2 regions of the Providencia sp. Marseille-Q8014 genome follow, and region 2 is predicted to be linked to the other one. Evidence: predicted binding sites of a transcription regulator. Region 2 holds the regulator's gene; the other holds the start of a gene.
What was found. The regulator ArgR, encoded in region 2, controls arginine synthesis, uptake and breakdown. The targets are predictions, from matches to a motif close to ANTGAATAAAAATACANT.

Region 1 (4,935 bases), 460 kb from region 2:
ATATCTGGTGGGCCCGGTACGGGCAAAACAACAACGGTTGCTCGAATTCTTGCGGCATTAGTGAAACTTGCTGTTGAGAATAAACACAATGTTCAAATTGAATTAGCTGCCCCAACAGGTAAAGCGGCTGCTCGTTTGACTGAGTCATTAGGCGCTGCTCTGGACGGTTTATCATTAAGTGATGAAGAACGAGGCATGCTCCCTAATCAAGCTAAGACGTTACATAGACTATTAGGGGCTCAGCCGGAAAGCCAGCAATTCCGCTATCATAGCGATAATTTATTATCATTAGATATCTTAATTGTGGATGAAGCTTCAATGGTAGATTTACCTATGATGGGAAAACTCATCGAAGCTTTACCTTCTCATGCAAAATTAATTTTTTTAGGTGATAAAGACCAGCTAGCTTCAGTCGAGGCGGGGGCAATACTCGGTGATATCTGTCAGTTTGCTGATTGTGGTTATAGCCCCCAAAGAGCGCAAGAACTTAGCGATCTGACGGGCTATTCACTGGCGCATTTTGTCTCTGAGGACGGACCTTTTATCAGAAATAGTCTGTGCTTATTGCGTAAAAGTTATCGGTTTTCTGCCTCTTCTGGCATAGGGCAGCTTGCGTTTGCGGTTAATGAAGGGGATGTGAAGCGCGCTGAGAAAGTCTTAAATAGTTCCTTCAATGATGTGCAGACCTATGGACAGGAAAGTGAAGACGATTACGCTCAGATGTTAATGGACGCTGCGAAGTTTTATCAAGATTACCTCTTATCAGTGAAAGCCGCTCATGACCCAGCAGAGATATTGTTTAAATTTAATCAATTCCGCTTACTTACCGCTTTAAGAGATGGGCCTTATGGTGTGATCGGAATAAATGAAAAGCTGGAAAAGCTACTGCATCGTCAAGGGCTTATTTATCGGCCATTTAATCAGACCAATAAACACTATGCAGGACGGCCAATTATGATTAGCCGAAATGATAGCCCGCTAGGGTTATTTAATGGTGATATAGGCATAATATTGCCCGATGAGGAAGGGGCTCTTAGAGCTTACTTTCAGTATCCAGATGGTTCGATTAAAGGCATTCAGCCTAATCGATTACCTCTACATGAAACGGCATATGCTATGACGGTGCATAAATCTCAAGGTTCAGAATTCGCCCATACCGCATTAGTATTACCGAAGGTATATTCACCAGTAGTGACTCGTGAACTGGTGTACACCGCGATAACGCGAGCTAAAAAAACGCTTTCTTTGTATTGCAATATGAAAATTTTACGTCGAGCTATTGAAACGCCAACAAAACGGCGTAGTGGTTTAGCAATACAATTAATGAATGTAAAATAGAGTCACAAGCAGTAGCTGTGGCTACGTAAATCAGACTTAAATGCAAAAGGTAATAATATGGATAACCAGCCAACTATGACGGCGTTAACGGTAACACTGAAAGCGAGAATCGAGCCGGAAAGACGTGCTGATTTAGAAGATGCATTTACACAAGTCATGCAGGGGATGAATAAAGATATTCAGGTGACTGGAGGTGGTACTTTACTTTCAGACAGCGGTGAAATTGAAGAATGTGATATCGAGCTTTCTGTGGCTGAGGCTAACGACGAAAATATCAGTCTGATAATTCAATTGTTCTCGTCTATGTTAGCGCCAAAAGGTTCTCGATTGATTGTGCATGGAGAAGATACGGTAATTGAATTTGGTGATGAAGAAGGCTTAGCACTCTATTTAAATGGCACTGAATTGCCTGATGAAGTTTATGAGAATAGTGATATCAATGATATTTTCGACAAAATGGATGAGGCTGTCGAAGATATTGGTGCTATCCATGGGGTATGGGAAGGGCCGACTGAAACCGCTTTCTACTTCTATGGTTCATCCTTTGCCGAAATGTCAGCATTGCTACAGCCCATTATCGACAGTACGCCACTTTGCCAGAAATCACGAGTAGTCCAAATTGCTTAAGCTGATTTATTGAATAACTAACCTGATCTCAATAAAGGATCAGGTTAGTTTGGCTTGCGTTATTTGTCGGTAGGCGCTTTTAAATCTAACATTAAAATTTTTGAGCGGCGTTGGTAGTTATATAAAGCTTGTTTTTTCAATGGCAACATTTCAATCTCAGCAGGAATAAAGCCTCTTTCTTGAAACCAATGAATGCTACGCGTCGTTAGCACAAATAATTTTTCTAATCCTATTTGCTTAGCTTGTAGCGCTATACGGTGTAGCAGTTCTTCTCCCCGCGAAGAACTACGATAGTCAGGATGTACTGCGACACAGGCCATTTCACCCAGTTTTTCTTCTGGGTAAGGATAGAGTGCTGCACAAGCAATGACTAAATTATCTCGTTCAATGATGGTAAATTTATCGATTTCCATTTCGAGTTGTTCTCTTGAACGCCTAACTAAAATACCTTGTTGTTCTAGTGGGCGGATTAATTCAAGAATACCACCAATGTCGTTAATATTGGCGCGGCGAATTTGCTCTGCACTTTCCATGACGATTTGAGTACCGATACCATCGCGTGAAAACAGCTCTTGAATCAAAGAACCATTTTCTTGGTAGCTGAGCAAATGACTACGACGCACACCACGGCGACAGGCTTTCGCTGCGCCACGTAAAAAACGCACTGTTCCTGAATAATAATCGCCTTCAGCTTCCAGTTCTTGGATCCTATTTTCTGCCTCATTGGGAAATAATTCAGATAGAATATTCCCTTCTTTATCGGCAACCCCTTGCGAAGAGCAAAATCCTATTAATTTTTCTGCTTTCATTTTGACTGCAAGCTGAGTTGCGATTTCTTCTGAGGTGAGATTAAAACTTTCTCCTGTTACAGAAACTGCAACTGGCCCAATTAATACAATAGAACCATTATCAAGTTGCTTATTGATAGCATCTTCATCGATACGACGAATACGACCACTATGACAATAATCAATACCGTCATCGACACCAAGCGGTTGGGCGATGACAAAGTTTCCACTGACAACGTTGATGTGAGCGCCTTGTAAAGGAGTATTGCTAAGACTCATCGATAAACGAGCAGTGATATCAAGTAATAAAGCGCCTGAAGCTTGTTTCACATATTCAAGTGTATTCGAATCTGTCACCCGAGTATGTTTATGATAAACCGCTTCATAATTGTGTTCAGCCAAGATGTTCTCAATCTGAGGGCGAGCGCCGTAAACAACAACAATGCGGATGCCAAGGCTATGTAATAAACCTATGTCATTGACAATACTTGGAAAATTTTCATGCGCAATTGCTTCTCCGCCAAGCATAATAATAAATGTTTTGCCGCGGTGGGCATTAATATAAGGTACCGAATGGCGAAACTCATCAACCAGCTCGGTGCTGCGCTCTTTCATAACCATCCTCATAATTGAATTTTTATTCGCTATTAATGTATTTTTATTCTTTTTGGCGATAAATATCAAGTAAAAGATAGAACAAGACTTGTAACATTTTTATTATTTGAGTTTACATATCTCTATATTTAAATGTGTATTCTTGATGACAGCATGCGAATGATTCGCTAGAGTTTATGTTTCTGGCCTCAATTTGGCTTTTATTCTAAAATCACCTGATATTCAGTTTTAGGTTCGGAATTATTGATGAGTCACCAAGATCACTGTCCATCTAAACGTCGCCTTATACAGGGGGCGGCTGCGGTTATGTTACTTAGTGTCAGCCCATTTGGTTTCGCTGCGAATACAAATGTTATTGCGGTGCGTATATGGCCGGCATCAAGTTATACGCGCGTAACGCTAGAATCTAATGCTCCATTAAAATATCGTCAGTTGGTATTGCATAACCCTGAGCGCATAGTGATTGATCTCGAAGGGGTACAACTGAATAACATCCTGAAGCAAATGGGAACTCAGATTCAATCGCGAGACCCCTACCTTAAACTCGTTAGAGTGGGGCAGTTTGACCCGAAAACTGTACGTCTCGTTTTTGAAGTAAAAAATAAGGTTAGTCCACAGATCTTCACGATGGGGCCTGTTGCCGAGTTTAAAAACCGTTTAGTGATGGATTTTTATCCAGGGCAAGGTGTGGAAACATCCGATGACCCTCTGTTGGCTTTGCTAGAGGATTATAATAAAGGTGACTTAGAAGAAAAAATGCCTGCTCAGGCCAAAAAGCCCGGTAAAGCAGGAACTGATCGCCCAATTATCATTATGATTGACCCAGGGCACGGCGGTGAAGACCCCGGAGCGATGGGCAAATATAAAACACGCGAAAAAGATGTTGTGTTACAAATTGCACGGCGTTTGAAGGCGTTGATTGATAAAGATCCTAAAATGCGTGCCTATATGACCCGTAATGAAGATGTGTTTATTCCATTGAAAGTTAGGGTCGCTAAGGCTCGTAAAATGCAAGCAGACCTGTTTGTGTCTATTCACGCGGATGCTTTCACGAATCGCTCTGCTCATGGTTCTTCTGTATTCGCACTATCGACGAAAGGGGCGACAAGTAATACTGCACGTTACCTTGCGCAAACTCAGAATGAGGCCGATTTAATTGGTGGTGTTAGCAAAAGTGGTGATGCGTATCTGGATCATACAATGCTCGACTTAGTTCAAACTGCAACAATTAATGATAGCTTGAAGTTCGGCGATGAAGTTTTAAAACGTATGGGGAAAGTCAATCGACTGCATAAAAACAAAGTCGATCAGGCGGGTTTTGCGGTACTAAAAGCACCAGAGATCCCATCAATTCTCGTGGAAACGGCTTTCATTAGTAATTTGGAAGAAGAGCGTAAGCTGAAAACAGCTAAGTTCCAGCAACAAATGGCAGAGTCTATTTTTCAAGGAATTAAAGCTTATTTCCGTAATGGTGGTGAGTTAGCGATTAGAAATTAGTTTCTGTATTGCAAAATTTTAAATAGTGTAGGGTGATGAACTGAAAAGTGAGTCACCTTTTTTCTTTCAT
Region 2 (4,935 bases):
ATACTTGCGTATGCCCCCTTAAAATTGTTGTTGCTTGCCGCGTGTTGTCGCTTGAATGATTTTGGGAATACTCTGCATTTTTTGTTGTGGTAAGAATTCGAATTTTTGGTCTATATAAACCTAACATTGATGGGTAGAATAATGATAAACCTCATGCTATTGGATGGAAAATAATGCACATACATATTCTGGGTATCTGCGGTACGTTTATGGGTAGTTTGGCAATACTGGCTCGTTCGCTCGGGCATAAAGTGACAGGCTCCGATGCAAACGTGTACCCTCCGATGAGTACATTGCTAGAAAAACAAGGCATTGAACTCATTCAGGGCTATGACCCTAGCCAGCTTGAACCTGCACCGGATATGGTTGTTATCGGTAATGCGATGACACGCGGTAACCCTTGTGTAGAAGCGGTATTAGAAAAAGGCCTAACTTACACATCGGGCCCTCAGTGGTTACATGACCATGTTTTACCCGAGCGCTGGGTGCTTGCCGTAGCAGGAACACACGGTAAAACAACCACAGCGGGCATGTTAACATGGATATTAGAAGATTGTGGTTATAAGCCCGGCTTTCTGATCGGCGGTGTACCTGGAAACTTTGAGGCCTCTGCTCAAATTGGAGAAAGTCCTTTCTTTGTGATTGAAGCGGATGAATACGATTGTGCATTTTTTGATAAACGCTCGAAATTCGTTCATTACAGCCCAAAAACCTTAGTGTTGAATAATCTCGAATTTGATCACGCTGATATTTTCGACAACCTTGAAGCTATCCAAAAGCAATTCCACCATCTCGTCCGCATTGTGCCGAGTAACGGCAAAATTTTTATGCCCGATAATGACTCAAATCTGAAACAGGTTATTGGAATGGGGTGCTGGAGTGAACAAGAATTTATTGGTGAACATGGAGAGTGGCAAGCTAATAAATTAAACCATGATGGAAGCCATTTTGAAGTTTTCTACCAACAAGAAAAAGTGGGCGACGTTATTTGGTCACAAGTCGGCAACCATAACATCCATAATGCGTTAATGGCGATTGCAGCCGCACATCATGTTGGTGTTCCCGCAGCAGAAGCGTGTCGAGCATTACATAAGTTTATTAACGCGCGTCGTCGTTTAGAGTTACGGGGTGTTGAATATGGCGTGAGTGTTTACGATGATTTTGCTCATCACCCAACGGCAATCTTAGCGACCTTAGAAGCGTTACGCAGTAAAGTTGGCGGTACTTCACGGATTATTGCGGTACTTGAGCCTCGCTCAAATACCATGAAGATGGGGATCAGTAAAAACGATATTGCACCATCATTAGGCCGTGCTGATGAAGTGTTTCTCTTCCAACCTGCGAATATTCCTTGGATGGTGACTGAAATCGCTGAAAATTGTGTGCAACCTGCACGTTGGAGTTCTGATATTGAAGCGTTAGCGAACATGGTGATTGAGACCGCACAGCCAGGTGATCATATTTTGGTCATGAGTAATGGTGGTTTTGGTGATATCCACGGTAAATTGCTTGCGGGACTTAAAAAGAAATCCGAAGCCGAAGGCGAAAATTAAAATAAGCCTTAATAAAAAAGGCAGCTTAACGAAAGTGTTTCATTGGTTGAGTCACTTCTGAAGCTGCTTTTTTATTGCAGATGATCATCGGGCGGTCATGAGATAAGGTCAGAATTGACGACTACAGTGACCGCATCGATGTGAAAGAAGGGGCGAGAGGCTTCCCGCCTGAGTGACAACAGTCTTAGAGTTCTTGATCAAAAAGCGCAAGGATCGCTTCATAAAGCTCTTTAGTGGTGAAATTATTCGCTGGCGTAGAAAAAATAGTATCGTCACCCGCAATGCTACCTAAAATACCCTCCGCTTTCCCCAAAGAATCCAGTAAACGTGCGATCAGCTGCGCTGCACCTGGGCTGGTTCTAATCACAACAACAGAGTGATTGTAATCAATATCAAGTACAAGGTTTTTTAGTGGGCTGGTGGCAGTAGGAACACCGGGTTCAGTAGGTAAACAGTAAACCATTTCCATTTTAGCGTTACGAGTACGAACGGCACCGAACTTAGTTAACATTCTGGAAATTTTTGATTGGTTGATATTTTCAAAGCCTTGCTCTTGCAGTGCGATCACAATTTCAGCCTGAGAGCTAAATTTTTCTTCTTTAAGTAGAGCTTTAAAAGCTTTAACCAAGTCTTCTTGTTTAGACGGTGTACGCATAATTAACCCATCCTATGACAATAAATTAAGTTGTATTATCCGTAAATGTGAATTTTTATGCAACAAAATTGCGTTATGATGGTTTCGTGTACAGGAACGATCTGCCTTTATGAATCGAGCACTCAATGCGGAGATGGTTTTAGCGTGAAACACTCAATTCGCACAGAAAAAAATGCGCTAATGTATTATTTGTAACAAATCCGTAAAAACTATTTATTATGTAAAGGTCAATAGTGATAAAAACTATTTGTTAAAAAAGTGCCCCTTATCTCATTAACAGATAAGGATTTTGTTTAGAATAGATAAAATGAGTACGTAAGCGTATTAACTTTAATATGCTTCAACATCTGTTAATGAATTGTTTTTTATCAGTAATGTGTTTAATGCATAACAAGATGAATCCATATACTTTTTAAAGTACAAATAAAGGAGTTTCAGAATGAAAGTTGCAGTTCTAGGCGCAGCAGGTGGTATTGGTCAAGCTCTGGCCCTTCTTCTTAAAAACCAGCTTCCAGCAGGTTCAGAACTCTCTCTATACGATATCGCACCAGTAACTCCGGGTGTTGCTGCAGACCTTAGCCATATCCCAACTGATGTGAAAGTGGTTGGTTTTTCAGGTGAAGATGCGACCCCTGCACTGAAAGGTGCCGATGTTGTACTGATCTCAGCTGGTGTTGCTCGTAAACCAGGTATGGATCGTTCAGACCTGTTTAATGTTAACGCTGGTATTATTCGTAATTTGACTCAACAAATTGCGACAACCTGTCCAAAAGCCTTGATCGGTATCATTACTAACCCTGTTAACACGACAGTGGCTATTGCTGCTGAAGTACTGAAAAAAGCAGGTGTGTATGATAAAAACCGTCTGTTTGGTGTGACAACGCTGGATATTATCCGTTCGAATACTTTCGTTGCAGAACTGAAAGGTAAGAAACCTCATGAAATCGAAGTGCCTGTCATTGGTGGTCACTCAGGCGTCACGATCCTACCTTTATTATCTCAAGTTCCAGGTGTTGAGTTCACCGAAGAGGAAATTGCTGCACTGACTAAGCGTATTCAAAACGCAGGTACTGAAGTTGTTGAAGCAAAAGCAGGTGGTGGATCTGCAACCCTGTCTATGGGTCAAGCAGCTGCACGTCTCGGCCTCTCTCTGATCCGCGGTCTGCAAGGTGAACCTAATGTGATCGAGTGTGTTTATACTGAAGGCGAAGGTGAACATGCCCGTTTCTTTGCTCAACCCGTTCGTTTAGGCAAAAACGGGATTGAAGAGCACATCTCTTACGGTAAATTAAGTGATTTTGAACAAAAAGCACTGAAAGATATGCTAGATGTACTGAAAAAAGATATCGAACTAGGCGAAAAATTCATTAACGGCTAATTGTCGCTCAGTTTTTTACTGAATTTTAAGAAAACCGCTGCTCCTAACGAATTGGGTCAGCGGTTTTTTTTATTGGTTTTTAGCGTGATGTTGATACTTTTTCTCTTATCTTTCTTTCTAATAATTCACCTGTAATGGGATTAAAATAGCGGCTTGGCCATATTTCTGATGGGTGGATTTCAAGAAAATTTGCAATAATCCATTCTCCTTTTGGCCAAGGGCGAGATAAAGCGTTCGCCAGTGTGGAAGAGCTTAAACCCGCATGTCGAGATATTGCTGCTAGAGTTGTTCCGCGTTTACGTAATGCGGCAATTATATCTGCTGGATGCCAATCCGATTTCCGTAAGATCATTTTTTAGTCCTTTTTTTACTCAGAATCATGTAGAGTTAGTAGTACATCTAACAGGACTTTGTGATACATTCACTGCAATCGTCCTGTTATTGGAAATAAAATAACAGAAATTTCCCAAAAATATTTCTAATTTTTTCTAAAAATTCAGTTTTATGAAAGGGATTCTATTTTTGTGAAATATTAGAAAGCGTTAGCAAATATATTTGTGGGTACATCTAACATATTGAAAATAAAAACTAACTACTTATAGTTATCTGAGGGAAATGGCATATTAATGATTATAGTTATAACTACTAATAATATATAAATATTATTCAGCAAAAAAAGAGAATTGTATGCTGATTTCAACTCAATTTGTTGTTATTAAAAGAAATTAAAATACACTTTACATGTATAACTCATATATTAATTAATAATAAGTTTTAATAAAAACAAATGAGAATAAGGTTATTGAGAAAATAAGCACATTTTTCAGCAATTATTATTGAATTGTAAATAATGACCAGGAGGGTCAAGTATGCAAAAAGAGTGGTTAACAGCGAAAGAGTTAGTTGGTTTAAAGGGACTGCCAATGACAACTCAGGGGATAAATGCGATGGCTCGTCGGGAAAACTGGCTATGCCGCAAACGGCGAGGTATTCAAGGAAAGGCGTTGGAATATCATATTCATAGTTTACCTGAAGGTTTATTTGATTCCTTTTCTGTTTATGAGACGCCTGCATTATATCAAGTAAAACATAATGATAATGCATTTATTTGGCAGGAAATATATTACCAGCTTTCACCGGAAGAGCGCAGCGCCATTTTGGCATTTATTATGCGCGAAGGGGTAATAGCATTAGTGGATTTAATAAATAAAAAATGACCTACCTTAAAAAGAGGTCTGATGTAATTAATTAATGAAGAATACTTATATTTAAGCTCAATTAATTCTTTGTTAACAAGGTAGAGATATAGTTCTAGATATAGCCTCAACGGCAGATTTCATCATATAAAT

Region 1: the regulator ArgR is predicted to act here: its motif matches at 3,403-3,420, upstream of argA (amino-acid N-acetyltransferase).

What each region holds. Positions count from the first base shown of each region.
Region 1 is NZ_CBCOPT010000001.1:3,339,067-3,344,001, reverse strand. It holds gene recD (exodeoxyribonuclease V subunit alpha) at 1-1,338, shown strand, start outside; gene ACWPW6_RS14845 (hypothetical protein) at 1,396-1,965, shown strand; gene argA (amino-acid N-acetyltransferase) at 2,025-3,368, opposite strand; gene amiC (N-acetylmuramoyl-L-alanine amidase AmiC) at 3,615-4,865, shown strand.
Region 2 is NZ_CBCOPT010000001.1:3,797,530-3,802,464, reverse strand. It holds gene mpl (UDP-N-acetylmuramate:L-alanyl-gamma-D-glutamyl-meso-diaminopimelate ligase) at 174-1,553, shown strand; gene argR (transcriptional regulator ArgR) at 1,738-2,208, opposite strand; gene mdh (malate dehydrogenase) at 2,648-3,586, shown strand; gene ACWPW6_RS16920 (helix-turn-helix domain-containing protein) at 3,666-3,938, opposite strand; gene ACWPW6_RS16915 (DNA-binding protein) at 4,456-4,803, shown strand.